3 regions of the Dryocola baronae genome follow, and region 3 is predicted to be linked to each of the others. Evidence: predicted binding sites of a transcription regulator. Region 3 holds the regulator's gene; each other region holds the start of a gene.

Region 1 (4,717 bases), 3.8 Mb from region 3:
TTGCAGCGCCCTGAGGAACGTCGGTTTTCACGCCTTTACCCGCGATGAAGGCAGCGCCACCGTTAGAGAACTGAACGATAACTGGAGCTTTAACTTTCGCTGCGGTTTCCAGTACGGCGTTGATGGAGTCGGTACCGACGCAGTTAACTGCTGGCAGTGCGAAGTTGTTTTCTTTTGCTACCTGGAAAACTTTCTGTACGTCATCACCAGTGATTACGCCTGGTTTTACGAAATCAAAAATTTTAGACATGTTACGTTGTCCTGTATCGTTGGCCGTTAGAAAAAACTGTGCCGCCCGCGCCTGCAGGCGACCAAAAAACAACGGGCAGGAAACCCTGCCCGTAATCAATTACTTCTTAGCGCGCTCTTCGAGCATCGCTACTGCTGGCAGCACTTTGCCTTCCACGAATTCGAGGAATGCGCCACCGCCGGTGGAGATGTAGGAAATTTTGTCTGCGATACCGAACAGGTCGATTGCGGCCAGGGTGTCGCCGCCGCCTGCGATAGAGAACGCTTCGCTGTCTGCGATAGCGTTAGCAACGATTTCGGTACCTTTGCGGAAGTTCGGGAATTCGAACACGCCAACCGGGCCGTTCCACAGAATGGTTTTCGCGTTTTTCAGGATTTCAGCCAGCTGCTGTGCAGAAGCGTCACCGATATCCAGAATCTGCTCGCCGTCTTTCACGTCGTTGACAGATTTCAGGGTAGCCGTTGCGGACTCGGAGAACTCGGTCGCTACGCGCACGTCAGTTGGAACTGGGATATCACAGGTAGTCAGCAGGCGTTTAGCTTCGTCAACCAGGTCCGCTTCGTACAGGGATTTACCCACGTTGTGGCCTTGAGCGGCAACGAAGGTGTTCGCGATACCACCGCCAACGATCAGCTGGTCAGCAATTTTGGACAGAGAGTCCAGCACGGTCAGTTTGGTAGAAACTTTAGAACCGCCAACGATAGCAACCATTGGGCGAGCAGGTTCTTTCAGGGCTTTGCCCAGCGCGTCCAGCTCTTCAGCCAGCAGCGGGCCTGCACAGGCGATTTCAGCAAATTTGCCAACGCCGTGAGTAGAAGCCTGCGCGCGGTGCGCGGTGCCGAAAGCATCCATTACGAATACGTCGCACAGTGCAGCATATTTTTTAGACAGTGTTTCGTCGTCTTTCTTTTCGCCTTTGTTGAAGCGAACGTTTTCCAGAACAACCAGCTCGCCGGCAGCAACTTCAACGCCGTCGAGGTAATCTTTAGCCAGACGAACCGGAGCAGACAACTTGTCTTTCAGGTAGTTAACAACCGGCAGCAGAGAGAATTCTTCGTTGTACTCGCCTTCGGTCGGGCGACCCAGGTGAGAGGTAACCATCACTTTCGCGCCTTGTTTCAGGGCCAGTTCGATGGTTGGCAGAGATGCACGGATACGTGCGTCAGATGTCACTTTCCCTTCTTTAACTGGTACGTTCAAATCTGCACGGATCAGAACGCGCTTACCAGCCAGATCCAGATCGGTCATCTTAATTACAGACATGGTGAATCCTCTCGTTGATTCTTAAAGTTTTGCAGGCGCACTACGCGCCCTACCTGAAACCACTTGCAGCCATGACTAACGTCGTGTCGAGCATTCGGTTAGCAAAGCCCCATTCGTTATCACACCAGACTAGAGTTTTAATCAGATGTTGCCCACTGACCCGCGTTTGCGTGCCGTCAACAATGGCACTGTGCGGATCGTGGTTAAAATCAGTCGAGACCAACGGTATTTCCGTATAGTCAACTATACCATGAAATGAATCTTGTGCCGCTTTTTGCAGCAACTGATTGACTTCATTAGGTTTTACCGCATTTCGTACCGTCACGCTTAAATCGATGGCGGTGACGTTGATCGTGGGTACGCGCACGGCAATAGCCTCAAAACGATCGTTGAATTGCGGGAAAATACGCGTAATGCCGGCGGCGAGTCGCGTATCGACCGGAATGATCGATTGGCTGGCTGCGCGCGTGCGGCGCAGATCAGGGTGATACGCGTCAATAACCTGTTGATCGTGCATGGCGGAGTGGATGGTTGTTACCGTGCCCCACTCAATGCCGAAGGCATCATCAAGCAATTTGATAATTGGAATTATACAATTCGTGGTACAGGAGGCGTTGGAAACGATGCGGTGCTCGGCAACCACCTCTTCATGATTGACGCCGTAAACCACGGTTGCGTCGAGATCGTTGCCGCCAGGATGGGAGAAGAGAACTTTTTTCGCGCCGGCAGCCAGGTGGGCTTCGCCGTCTGCGCGAGAACCGAATACGCCGGTACAATCCAGCACTACGTCTACGCCCAGCTCGCGCCACGGGAGCGCGGCAATCGTGGGTTCATGCAGCAAACGGATAGTGTCGTCGCCGACCCAAAGCTGGTCGCGTTCCTGACGCACGTCCCACGCGAATCGCCCGTGGCTGGTGTCGTATTTCAACAGATGCGCCATGCCCGCAGCATCAGCCAGTTCATTGATTGCTACGACGGTGATTTCCGCACGGCGACCGGATTCGTACAAAGCACGTACCACGTTGCGCCCAATGCGACCGAAGCCATTAATTGCGATGCGTACGGTCATATCTCTCCTGCCAGAATCCCTTAACGTTGTGGCTGACAGAGTAATGCAGCCACCGCTTCAGGGGAATCCTCGCACTCACGAAACTGCAATTGATTGCTTGATTGTCGAATATTTCATCGACTGAAACGCTTCAGCTATGGTAAGCGAAACGCGGAATAAAGGGAACGTTGGCCCGGGACAGGCAACCGATCTTCTGACATAGGTCACATTTTTGATGGAATAACTGCAACGCTTTTACGGGTGAGGTTGAATAATAAACAAAAAAAACGGGCCGCTAAAGCGACCCGTTTCTAAGGGGGGAATTACAGTACTGCTTTCGCCTGTTTCACCACATTTTCAACGGTGAAGCCAAACTCCTCGAACAGCTGCTCGGCTGGTGCTGACTCACCGAAGGTGGTCATGCCCACAACCGCGCCGTTCAGGCCAACGTATTTGTACCAGTAGTCAGCGATGCTGGCTTCGATAGCAACACGAGCGGCAACGGCTTTCGGCAGAACCGCTTCACGGTAGGCCGCGTCCTGCTTGTCGAAGGCGTCGGTAGACGGCATGGAAACCACGCGCGCTTTGATACCTTCAGCAGACAGCCGGTCCCATGCTGCAACGGCCAATTCAACTTCAGAGCCGGTCGCGATCAGGATTAGCTCAGGCTGACCCGCACAGTCTTTTAGGATGTATGCGCCGCGAGCGATATCCGCCAGCTGCTGCTCGGAACGATCCTGCTGCGCCAGGTTCTGACGGGAGAAGATCAGCGCCGTTGGGCCGTCGTGACGTTCTACCGCGTATTTCCACGCAACCGCAGATTCAACCTGGTCACATGGGCGCCAGGTGCTCATGTTTGGCGTAACGCGCAGGGCAGCAAGCTGCTCTACCGGCTGGTGAGTTGGGCCATCTTCGCCCAGACCGATGGAATCGTGGGTGTAGACCATCACCTGACGCTGCTTCATGAGCGCCGCCATACGCACCGCGTTACGGGCATATTCCACGAACATCAGGAAGGTAGAGGTGTACGGCAGGAAACCGCCGTGCAGCGCGATACCGTTGGCAATCGCCGTCATACCGAATTCACGCACGCCGTAATGGATGTAGTTACCGGCTTTGTCTTCGTTGATAGCTTTAGAACCAGACCAGATGGTCAGGTTGCTTGGTGCCAGGTCGGCAGAGCCGCCGAGGAATTCTGGCAGCCAGTGACCGAAGGCTTCGATTGCATTTTGGGAAGCTTTGCGGCTTGCGATTTTCGCAGGGTTTGCCTGCAGATTAGCGATAAATTCCTGCGCTTTCGCAGCGAATTCAGTCGGCATTTCGCCCTTCATACGACGGGTAAATTCTGCCGCTTCCTGCGGGAAGGCTTTCGCGTAGGCTGCGAACTTCTCGTTCCAGGTCGCTTCTTTCGCCTGGCCTGCTTCGCGCGCATCCCACTGAGCGTAGATATCCTGTGGAATTTCGAACGGAGCGTGTTTCCAGCCCAGCTGTTCGCGGGTCAGTGCGATTTCTGCGTCGCCCAGAGGAGCGCCGTGGGAATCGTGGGTGCCCGCTTTGTTTGGCGAACCGAAACCGATGATGGTTTTGCACATCAGCAGAGAAGGCTTGTCGGAAACCGCCTTCGCCTCTTCAACAGCGCGTTTGATAGCGTCCGCATCGTGACCGTCAACGCCGCGCACAACGTGCCAGCCGTAGGCTTCGAAACGCTTAGCGGTATCGTCGGTGAACCAGCCTTCAACGTGGCCGTCGATGGAGATGCCGTTGTCATCGTAGAACGCAACCAGTTTACCCAGTTTCAGGGTACCGGCCAGCGAGCAGACTTCGTGAGAGATGCCTTCCATCATGCAGCCATCACCCATAAACACGTAGGTGAAGTGGTCAACAATGTCGTGTCCAGGACGGTTGAACTGCGCCGCCATGGTACGTTCAGCAATCGCCATACCTACCGCGTTCGCCACGCCCTGACCCAGCGGGCCGGTAGTGGTTTCAACACCCGCGGTGTAACCCACTTCCGGGTGACCAGGGGTTTTGGAATGTAGCTGACGGAAGTTCTTCAGCTCTTCGATCGGCAGGTCATAACCTGTGAGGTGCAGCAGGCTGTAAATCAGCATAGAGCCGTGGCCGTTAGACAGCACGAAGCGGTCACGGTCAGCCCA
Region 2 (4,717 bases), 4.0 Mb from region 3:
AGCGGCGCGCGTCTGCTTCAGCCGGAGCCAGGATACCGGCAGGTTTGCCGTGTGCTTTGGCACGCGCAAAAATATGCTGAATGGCGCTTTGCACTTCGGGATGGGACGGATTACCGAGGTGGCCCAGGGCTGCGGACAGGTCGCCTGGCCCTACAAAAATCCCGTCCACGCCGTCGGTTGCCGCAATCGCATCCAGGTTATCTACGCCCTGCTGGCTTTCGATCTGCACCAGAATAGTGATGTTCTGATTCACCTGTTTGAAGTAATCCACCACGGTGCCGTAGCCGTTGCTGCGGTGTGAAACCGACACGCCGCGAATGCCTTCCGGCGGATAGCGGGTAGACGACACGGCCTGCGCGGCCTCTTCCTGGGTTTCAACAAACGGGATCAGGAAGTTGTAGAAGCCGATATCCAGCAGACGCTTGATAATCACCGGATCGTTCGTAGGCGCACGTACTACCGGCGCGCTGTGACTGCCGGTCAGCGCCATCAGCTGCGGAACAAAAGTCGTGATATCGTTCGGCGCATGCTCGCCGTCCAGCACAATCCAGTCGAACCCGGCAAGGCCCAGCACTTCGGTGCTGATAGGATTAGCAAGCGCCGACCAGCAGCCGATTTGCGTCTGGTGGGCCGCCAGCGCGGCCTTGAATTTATTCGGGAATACGTTGTTGTTCATCAGCTTTACCTTATGTTTTTCGTTGCTTACTTCTGCAATTCCATACGTTTGATGTCACCCACTACGAACAGGTAGCAGACCATCGCCATCAGGGCGGAACATCCCACGAATACCAGCGCCGCATTAAACGAGTGCAGCTCGCTGACCAGATAGCCAATCACCAGCGGCGTCACGATAGAAGCGACGTTACCAAACACATTGAACAGCCCGCCGCACAGCCCGACAATCTCTTTCGGGGCGGTATCGGAAATCACCGGCCAGCCCAGCGCACCAAAGCCTTTGCCGAAGAACGCCAGCGCCATCAGCGTCACCACCAGCGCGGTGTTATCGGTGTAGTTACACAGAATGATGGTCGATGCCAATAGCATACCCAGCACAATCGGCAGCTTGCGGGCAAGCGTCAGCGTGCAGCCGCGCTTGATCAGATAGTCCGAAAACACCCCGCCCAGCACGCCACCGGCAAAACCGCAAAGTGCAGGAATAGACGCCACCAGCCCAACCTTCAGAATCGACATCCCCTTCTCCTGCACCAGATAAATCGGGAACCAGGTAAGGAAGAACCAGGTGATGGTATTAATGAAGTACTGCCCGAAGAACACGCCGAGCATCATGCGGCTGCTGAGCAGTTGCTTGATGTAATGCAGCTTAGGGCCGTTATCCGCGTTGGCAGCTTTTTTGTGGTCCATGTCCACCACCGCGCCGCCTTTGGAGATGAAATCCAGCTCCTGCTTCGACATGCGCGGGTGGTCGGTTGGGTTGTGAATGAACTTCGCCCACAGGAAGGTCAGCACGAAACCAATACCGCCCATCACCGTGAAGACGTGCTCCCAGCCCCAGGCGAAGGTCAGCCAGCCGAGCAGCGGGGAGAAGAGCGCCAGCGAGAAATACTGCGCGGAGTTGAAAATCGCCGAAGCGGTGCCGCGCTCTTTAGTCGGGAACCATGCGGCTACGATACGGGCGTTAGCCGGGAACGACGGCGCTTCCGAAAAACCGAGCATAAAACGCATAAAGAACATTGAGATACCGGCATACGCCAGCGGTATCATGTCCACAAAACCTTGAGTAAAGGTAAACAGCGACCAGAAGAACAGGCTGTAGGTGTACACCTTCTTCGAGCCGTAGCGGTCAAGCAGCCAGCCGCCGGGGATCTGCATCAGCAAATAGGCCCAGCCGAACGCGGAAAAGATATACCCCATAGAAACCGCGCTCAGCTGCAATTCTTTAGCGACTTCGGTACCGGCAATAGATAAGGTCGCACGATCCGCGTAGTTAATGGTCGTAACGATGAAAATAATTAATAATATTAAATAACGGGTGTGATGACCTTTTTTCGATTCAACACTTACCTTTGAATCGGTGGAAGTATCCAAAATCATTTTTATATCCTCTGTAACGGGCACTGCTGACAAGGATTTTTATTTATAAGAAGCAACATTTACCAATATATATTTGGCTTTCTGTCGCGAACTGTAATTAGCCTAGTGTTGATAATACGCAACACAGTATAGTCAGCTCGCCTTAAGCAGGCATTAGGCATATGCCCAATAGAGAAATACCATAACGCAATTTTTATGTTCATTGGCACATGATTGTGGGGCGTATTGCACAGATTTCTATATTGCTACCCTTATCAATGCTGGCGTCAGAGAATTAAGTGATCTGCATCACATTCTTATTATTCCTGAACTGACATTCTTTAATTAGCTACCGAGCCAACAGCGCTCGATTAATTTAAGTTCTTTACTTTGCAATTACTTTACAAATAAGTAACTGCGTTTTTGGAGAAGCGTGAACAATGGCAGACATCGAAATTAGACAGCAGTCGCCGACGGCCTTTTATATTAAAGTTCATGAAACCGACAACGTTGCAATTATTGTTAACGACAACGGTCTGAAAGCGGGCACTCAGTTTCCGGATGGGCTGACATTAATCGAACATATACCGCAGGGGCACAAAGCCGCGCTGGTCGATATCCCCGCCCACGGTGAAATTATCCGCTACGGCGAAGTCATCGGCTATGCGGTACGCGCCATCCCGCAGGGGTCGTGGATTGATGAATCCCTGGTTGAGCTGCCAAAAGCGCCGCCGCTGCACACGCTGCCTCTGGCAACCAAAGTCCCCGAGCCGCTGCCCCCGCTCGAAGGATACACCTTTGAAGGCTACCGCAACGCCGACGGCAGCGTCGGTACCAAAAACCTGCTCGGCATCACCACCAGCGTACACTGCGTGGCGGGCGTGGTGGATTACGTCATCAAAATTATTGAACGCGACCTGCTGCCGCGCTACCCGAACGTGGACGGCGTGGTTGGCCTGAATCACCTCTACGGCTGCGGCGTGGCGATCAACGCCCCGGCGGCGGTTATCCCTATTCGCACCATCCACAACATCGCGCTTAACCCGAACTTCGGCGGTGAAGTGATGGTCATCGGCCTGGGCTGCGAAAAGCTCCAGCCGGAACGCCTGCTGGAAGGCACCGAAGACGTGCAGGCTATCTCCGTCGGCGAAGCCAGCATCGTCCGGCTGCAGGACGAACACCACGTCGGCTTTAAGTCGATGGTTGAAGACATTCTCAGCGTGGCGGAACGCCACCTTGCAAAACTTAACCAGCGCCAGCGTGAAACCTGCCCCGCATCCGAACTGGTGGTCGGCATGCAGTGCGGCGGCAGCGACGCATTCTCCGGCGTAACGGCTAACCCGGCCGTAGGCTTTGCGTCTGACCTGCTGGTACGCTGCGGCGCAACGGTGATGTTCTCAGAAGTGACGGAAGTACGCGATGCCATCCACCTGTTAACGCCACGCGCGATCAACGAAGAGGTGGGCAAGCGCCTGCTGGAAGAAATGGAATGGTACGACAACTATTTGGACATGGGTAAAACCGACCGCAGCGCCAACCCGTCCCCCGGCAACAAAAAGGGCGGCCTGGCGAACGTGGTGGAAAAAGCCCTTGGCTCCATCGCTAAATCAGGGCAGAGCGCGATCGTGGAAGTGCTTTCCCCGGGTCAACGCCCAACCAAACGCGGCCTGATTTACGCAGCAACGCCGGCCAGCGATTTCGTCTGCGGTACGCAACAGGTCGCCTCCGGGATCACCGTACAGGTCTTTACCACCGGGCGCGGCACGCCATATGGTTTGCTGGCGGTACCGGTTATTAAAATGGCGACACGTACCGCGCTGGCAAACCGCTGGTATGACCTAATGGACATCAACGCTGGCACCATCGCCACCGGGGAAGAAACCATAGAAGACGTGGGCTGGAAGCTGTTTAAATTCATCCTCGACGTCGCCAGCGGTACGAAACAAACCTTCTCCGACCAGTGGGGCTTACACAACGCGCTGGCGGTATTCAACCCGGCTCCGGTAACCTGATTTCGGTCAGTCGCCAACCCGGCGGGTAGCCTTGGTTACCCGCCTTGAGTCGACGGTTATCATGAATACGTTTCCGTAATAGCTAACAATCCCGCAGTATTAATTCGCAGGAAAAAGAATTAAGTATATTAGAACCCGCTTCCTCAACGATAACTCAACGCTTTAAAATACCCTCCGTAATACTTATCCCGTAAAGTGAAAGCACTATTGCAAACTGCTCCATCTTTTGCCGATACTAATAAATCCCCCAACCATAAACCGGATAAGAACCGCCGATATATTGTTACAGATCAACCTGGCTGCTTCACAAACACAACCTGCTTTATTTTTGATCAAAAACGCTCCCTTTCTAAAATATATTCTTAAATATCCTTTTGAATTTTAAGATTATTATTATAAATATTTAAAAATTCGATCAAATTCAATGGTTTATATCAATACATTGATCTAGGCTATAGGACGTAGCTTATTGCTATAATGGAAAAGTCCGGAAAGGGTTTGTTAACGCCTAAGAGTAAAGATGTTTCGTCTTATTAAACTGCTCTACAACAAGATGGTATTTCTTGCGATATCTTCTGCGTCATAACCCGCCGTTTAGTAGCCAAAGGAGAAGTAAATGAAATGGACTGTGATCGACTCTGTAATAAGCCCAAGCACCGGAACGGCGTTCTCAT
Region 3 (4,717 bases):
CCATGATGCGGGCGCTGACGCCATGCCACTGACGAAATGGTGTGCATGGTGTTGAGGTGCCCCAGAACCCGCTGTAAATGCTGTTCCATCGTGCTTAGCGGCCCGGTCGGCAGCGCCTCTGAATCCAGAATCACCGCGTCTTTCGTTTCCCCCGGTCCGTCATATTCCAGACGCTGCTGGCACCTTTGCAGCGCGACTTCACAGGCTTGCAGGTAGCGCTGCGCCAGGTCCGGCGTCAGCATATTGTGCTCGCGGGCAAGCGTCGTCATCGCGTTGATATGCTCGACGATAAACTGGCTGTGCGTCACCCATAGCTTCATGTCATCCAGATAGTGCGAGTTGAAGCCCGGCTCCTGCATCGCCTGGTTGAGCGAGTTAAACAACGCGTTGTGCGCCTGGTTGACCTTCATGCGCTGCCAGGCCAGCGGCGTCGGCTGCGGGTCGTGGCTTAGGATCAGCCGTATTGCTTCCTGGTCGGTTTCCAGCGCGTCGTGGGCGTTCTGGCGCAGCAGGCCGCTTTGCCACTGCGGCCACAGCCAGATCATGCCGCCAAAGGCAATCAGGCAGCCGAGCAGGGTATCGATCAGACGCGGCACGATGTATTGCTCGGCGCTAAGCGTAATCAGCTGCAGCGTGTATACCGCGGTGACGGTAAAGCCGATGGTGGCCCAGCCGTAGCTTTTGCGGATAAACAGGTAGCTCACCAGCGTAATGAGCAGCATCGCCACCAGCGTGTAGCTTTCCGGAACGTGGAAGTGGAGAGTGATCCCGGCAATCGTCAGGCCCGCCATGGTGCCCGCCGAACGGTGCAGAATCCGCACGCGCGTCGCGCCATAGCCGTTTTGCGTGACGAACATGATGGTCATCAGGATCCAGTAGGGCTTGGGCAGATGTAAAGATGCGCCCAGCAGGCTGGCGACGGTGAGCATGACGCCCAGCCGTGCGGCGTTGCGCAGCGCCGCCGATTTGAAGGAGAGATAGCTTTTTAGCGCGGGCCACAGCGGCAGGCGGCGCTGGCGATCTTCCATCAGATCGCGGACGTATAAAGGGCGCTGGGTGCGCAGCACGCGCGCGATACGGCTGAAGTGGTAGTGGCAGAATTGCCCGACCGGGTTGTCCGGGTTTTGGCGGGCGATTTTTTCCAGCGCCGCGATCTGTTTATCCATATCAAAGCGTCTGGGGTAGCGGTGATAAAGGATGTCGTCCGCCAGCACGCGCAGGCGAGACGCGATGGTTTGCGCGTTCCAGCGGATCACCGCTTCGGCGTGGCTTTGTTCAACGAGTTTCTGCACCTCTTCGGGCTGGTGCAGGCTGACGGAGATGTGCTCCTGGAGGTCGAGCGCCACCTGGAAAGCGCGCAGCAGGCGTTTGTAGCCGTTCTGCTGGTTAGCCGCCAGCATGTGCAGCTGCTGATAGCAGACGGTAATCAGATCGACGGCTTTTTGCTGGCGGGCCAGCAGCGGGGGCAGCGCCTTTTCCGGATCGGTGTGCTGCGTCAGCATGCCGTATTTTGCTTCGCAGTATTCGGCAAGCTGGCGGTAGAGCAGGCTCAGGGATTCGCGAAGCGGCTGCTCGCGCCACATCCAGAACCAGAACCAGTTAAAGACGCCGTACCAGATGGTGCCGGAAACATACAGCAGCATCGGTTTCCAGATAGGCATGTTCCCGGCCATGCTGAGGGTGAAGATCGCCGCAATCAGCGAGGCGGGGAGCAGGCGGGCGTGCAGGGCGCTGATTTCCGCGGTTACCCCGAGCATCAGCGCCATCACCATCAGAATTATGGGCAGCGGGATCGAGGTGTAGAGCAGAAGAAGCTGCATGATCAGGCTGCTGAGCGCAAACAGGCTGCCGCCGATAATCAGCCGCTTGAAGAAGCGTCGATGGGGGGTGTCCAGGCCAGCAATGTTGCAGCAGGCGGGAACTAACGAGAAAAGCAGGCCGTTTTGCAGGCTGCCCAGCACCAGGCCGACGGCCACGGGTAAACATAACACCAGCGTCTGACGCAGTGCGTAGTTAACCTCAGGATGATAAATAAGTCGGCGCCACATAGACTCGTCATACTTCAAGTTACAGGGGTGTTGGCTGCACTCACTCGCCCCGGTCACTTACTGGAGTAAGCTCCTGGGGACTCCCTCCCTTGCCGCCGACCTGTAACTCGAATTATTTAGAGCGGGCAAAGGGAGTTTTAGAGACAAAAAAGGCGTATTGCCGAAGCGATACGCCTTTTTGGAAACGGAAATTAACGAGTACCGTAAACGACGATCGTTTTACCGTGCGCGGAGATCAGATTTTGATCTTCCAGCATTTTCAGAATGCGGCCTACGGTTTCACGGGAGCAACCCACGATCTGACCGATTTCCTGGCGGGTGATTTTAATCTGCATACCGTCCGGGTGGGTCATGGCGTCTGGCTGTTTCGCAAGGTTCAGCAGCGTTTGAGCGATACGGCCGGTTACGTCGAGGAAGGCAAGGTTGCCCACTTTCTCTGACGTGACCTGCAGGCGACGGGCCATCTGGGAAGAGAGGCGCATCAGGATGTCTGGGTTAACCTGGATAAGCTGGCGGAATTTTTTATAGGAAATTTCAGCCACTTCGCACGCGGTTTTCGCGCGAACCCAGGCACTGCGCTCCTGGCCTTCTTCAAACAGGCCTAATTCACCGATGAAGTCACCCTGGTTCAGATAGGAGAGGATCATTTCCTTGCCCTCTTCATCTTTGATCAGCACGGCCACGGAGCCTTTGACGATGTAGTACAGCGTCTCTGCTTTTTCACCCTGGTGAATCAGCGTGCTCTTCGATGGATACTTATGAATGTGGCAATGGGACAAGAACCATTCGAGAGTCGGGTCTGTTTGCGGTTTGCCAAGCACCATGCGCGGTTATCCTCTGTTATAAACTGGCTACCAAAGACAGGATGCAAAACCTCCTGCCCGGCGTTGCAATCGTTAGAATATTTCCCACCTGGGGGAAATGGCCAGCAAGTCAATCTTGCCGCCTGTAATTAGTGATGTCCAATGCATACATACATCACGTCAATGTATCGAATGTAGCATCCGGATTGTTTTAGCATAGCTTTTGGCAAGTGTCTCCTATTGTCTCGTTTCAGCATGACGCAGGTCGCCTTCCGTTGCGACAATTGCTGCATCCGCGTACTCTGGAAGGAAATTTCTTAACAGGAGTAAGCAAAATGCAGGCACGAGTTAAATGGGTTGAGGGGTTAACTTTCCTGGGCGAATCGGCGTCGGGTCACCAGATCCTGATGGACGGAAATTCAGGCGATAAAGCACCCAGCCCGATGGAGATGGTCCTGATGTCGGTCGGCGGCTGTAGCGCCATTGATGTGGTGTCTATTTTGCAAAAAGGCCGCCATAACGTGACGGATTGCGAAGTGAAGCTGACCTCCGAGCGCCGCGAAGAAGCGCCGCGCCTGTTCACCCACATCAATCTGCATTTCATCGTGACCGGCAAAGATCTGAAGGACAATGCCGTGTCCCGCGCCGTCGACCTGTCGGCGGAGAAGTATTGCTCGGTGGCGTTGATGCTTGAGAAAGCCGCAAACATCACGCACAGCTATGAAGTGATTGAACTGTAATACGTGTCCTGGGCGGTATTTTGCCGCCCTAAACGACTTTTCTGCCTTCCGCCAGCCGTTGCACCAGCGGCGTCATTATCAGCTCCATTGCCAGCCCCATTTTGCCCCCCGGCACCACCAACGTATTGATGTGTGAAATGAAAGAGCCTTGCAGCATCGCCAGCAGGTACGGGAAGTCGATGTTATCCAGCCCGCGGAAGTGAATCACAACGAAGCTTTCGTCCAGCGACGGAATGCCGCGCGCGGCAAACGGGTTAGAGGTGTCTACCGTCGGGACGCGCTGGAAGTTGATATGGGTGCGGGAAAACTGCGGCGTAATAAAGTTGATGTAGTCATCCATCGATCTGACCACGGAATCCATCACCGCCTCCCGTGAATGGCCGCGTTCGCTGGTGTCGCGCACCAGCTTCTGAATCCACTCCAGGTTAACGATGGGCACCACGCCGACCAGCAAATCCACATAGTTGGCTACGTCGTGCTGCGGGGTGACCACACCGCCGTGCAGCCCTTCGTAAAACAGCACGTCTGTAGGTTCAGGCAGCGGCTGCCAGGGCGTGAAAGTCCCGGGGATTTGGTTCCACGGCACGGCTTCGTCATAGGTGTGGAGATACTTGCGGGATTTCCCCTGGCCGCTGCGCCCGTATTCGGCAAACGTCTGCTCGAGCAGCCCGAAGTCATTGGCCTCTGGCCCGAAATAGCTGATGTGACGGCCCAGGTCGCGCGCTTTACGAATCGCCATGTCCATTTCTGGGCGGGTATAGCGATGGAAGCTGTCGCCTTCGACTTCGGCGGCGCGCAGGTTGAGCTGTTGAAATATCTTACGAAACGCAAGGCTTGTGGTGGTCGTTCCTGCACCGCTGGAACCCGTGACGGCAATAACCGGATGTTTGGCTGACATAAGGCAACAACTCCATGGATATTCGAAGGGACTGTCACAGCGGGTGGATGGCGAATGCACGTATCCACCCGACGAAGGGCCTGAAGATGATTTTATTGCTTTAGATTAGCCGCGAAACTGCCCGCGAGGCATGATATTTACCGTCTCATGCAGCTCTGACCACACCAGCACCGCTTCGCCGCTTTGTAGCTGTCGCTTCACGTCGGCAACCTTCTGCGACAGCGAGCG

The links. Region 3 encodes CRP, which controls carbon source genes, mostly activating them, when cyclic AMP is high. Its sites were predicted from a motif close to ATGTGANNNNNNTCACAT; they were not measured.
Region 1: epd (erythrose-4-phosphate dehydrogenase) is a predicted target of CRP. The motif match lies at 2,774-2,791, and genes of this name have one in related genera.
Region 2: garD (galactarate dehydratase) is a predicted target of CRP. The motif match lies at 2,329-2,346, and genes of this name have one in related genera.

The regions. Positions count from the first base shown of each region.
Region 1 is NZ_JBINNY010000001.1:818,563-823,279, reverse strand. It holds gene fbaA (class II fructose-bisphosphate aldolase) at 1-250, opposite strand, end outside; gene pgk (phosphoglycerate kinase) at 350-1,513, opposite strand; gene epd (erythrose-4-phosphate dehydrogenase) at 1,563-2,582, opposite strand; gene tkt (transketolase) at 2,885-4,717, opposite strand, start outside.
Region 2 is NZ_JBINNY010000001.1:598,646-603,362, reverse strand. It holds gene garL (2-dehydro-3-deoxyglucarate aldolase) at 1-676, opposite strand, end outside; gene ACSPHG_RS02835 (MFS transporter) at 703-2,052, opposite strand; gene garD (galactarate dehydratase) at 2,472-4,043, shown strand; gene iraM (anti-adapter protein IraM) at 4,660-4,717, shown strand, end outside.
Region 3 is NZ_JBINNY010000001.1:4,632,412-4,637,128, reverse strand. It holds gene ACSPHG_RS22005 (YccS/YhfK family putative transporter) at 1-2,048, opposite strand, end outside; gene crp (cAMP-activated global transcriptional regulator CRP) at 2,240-2,872, opposite strand; gene ACSPHG_RS21995 (OsmC family protein) at 3,187-3,591, shown strand; gene ACSPHG_RS21990 (phosphoribulokinase) at 3,620-4,489, opposite strand; gene ACSPHG_RS21985 (YheU family protein) at 4,595-4,717, opposite strand, start outside.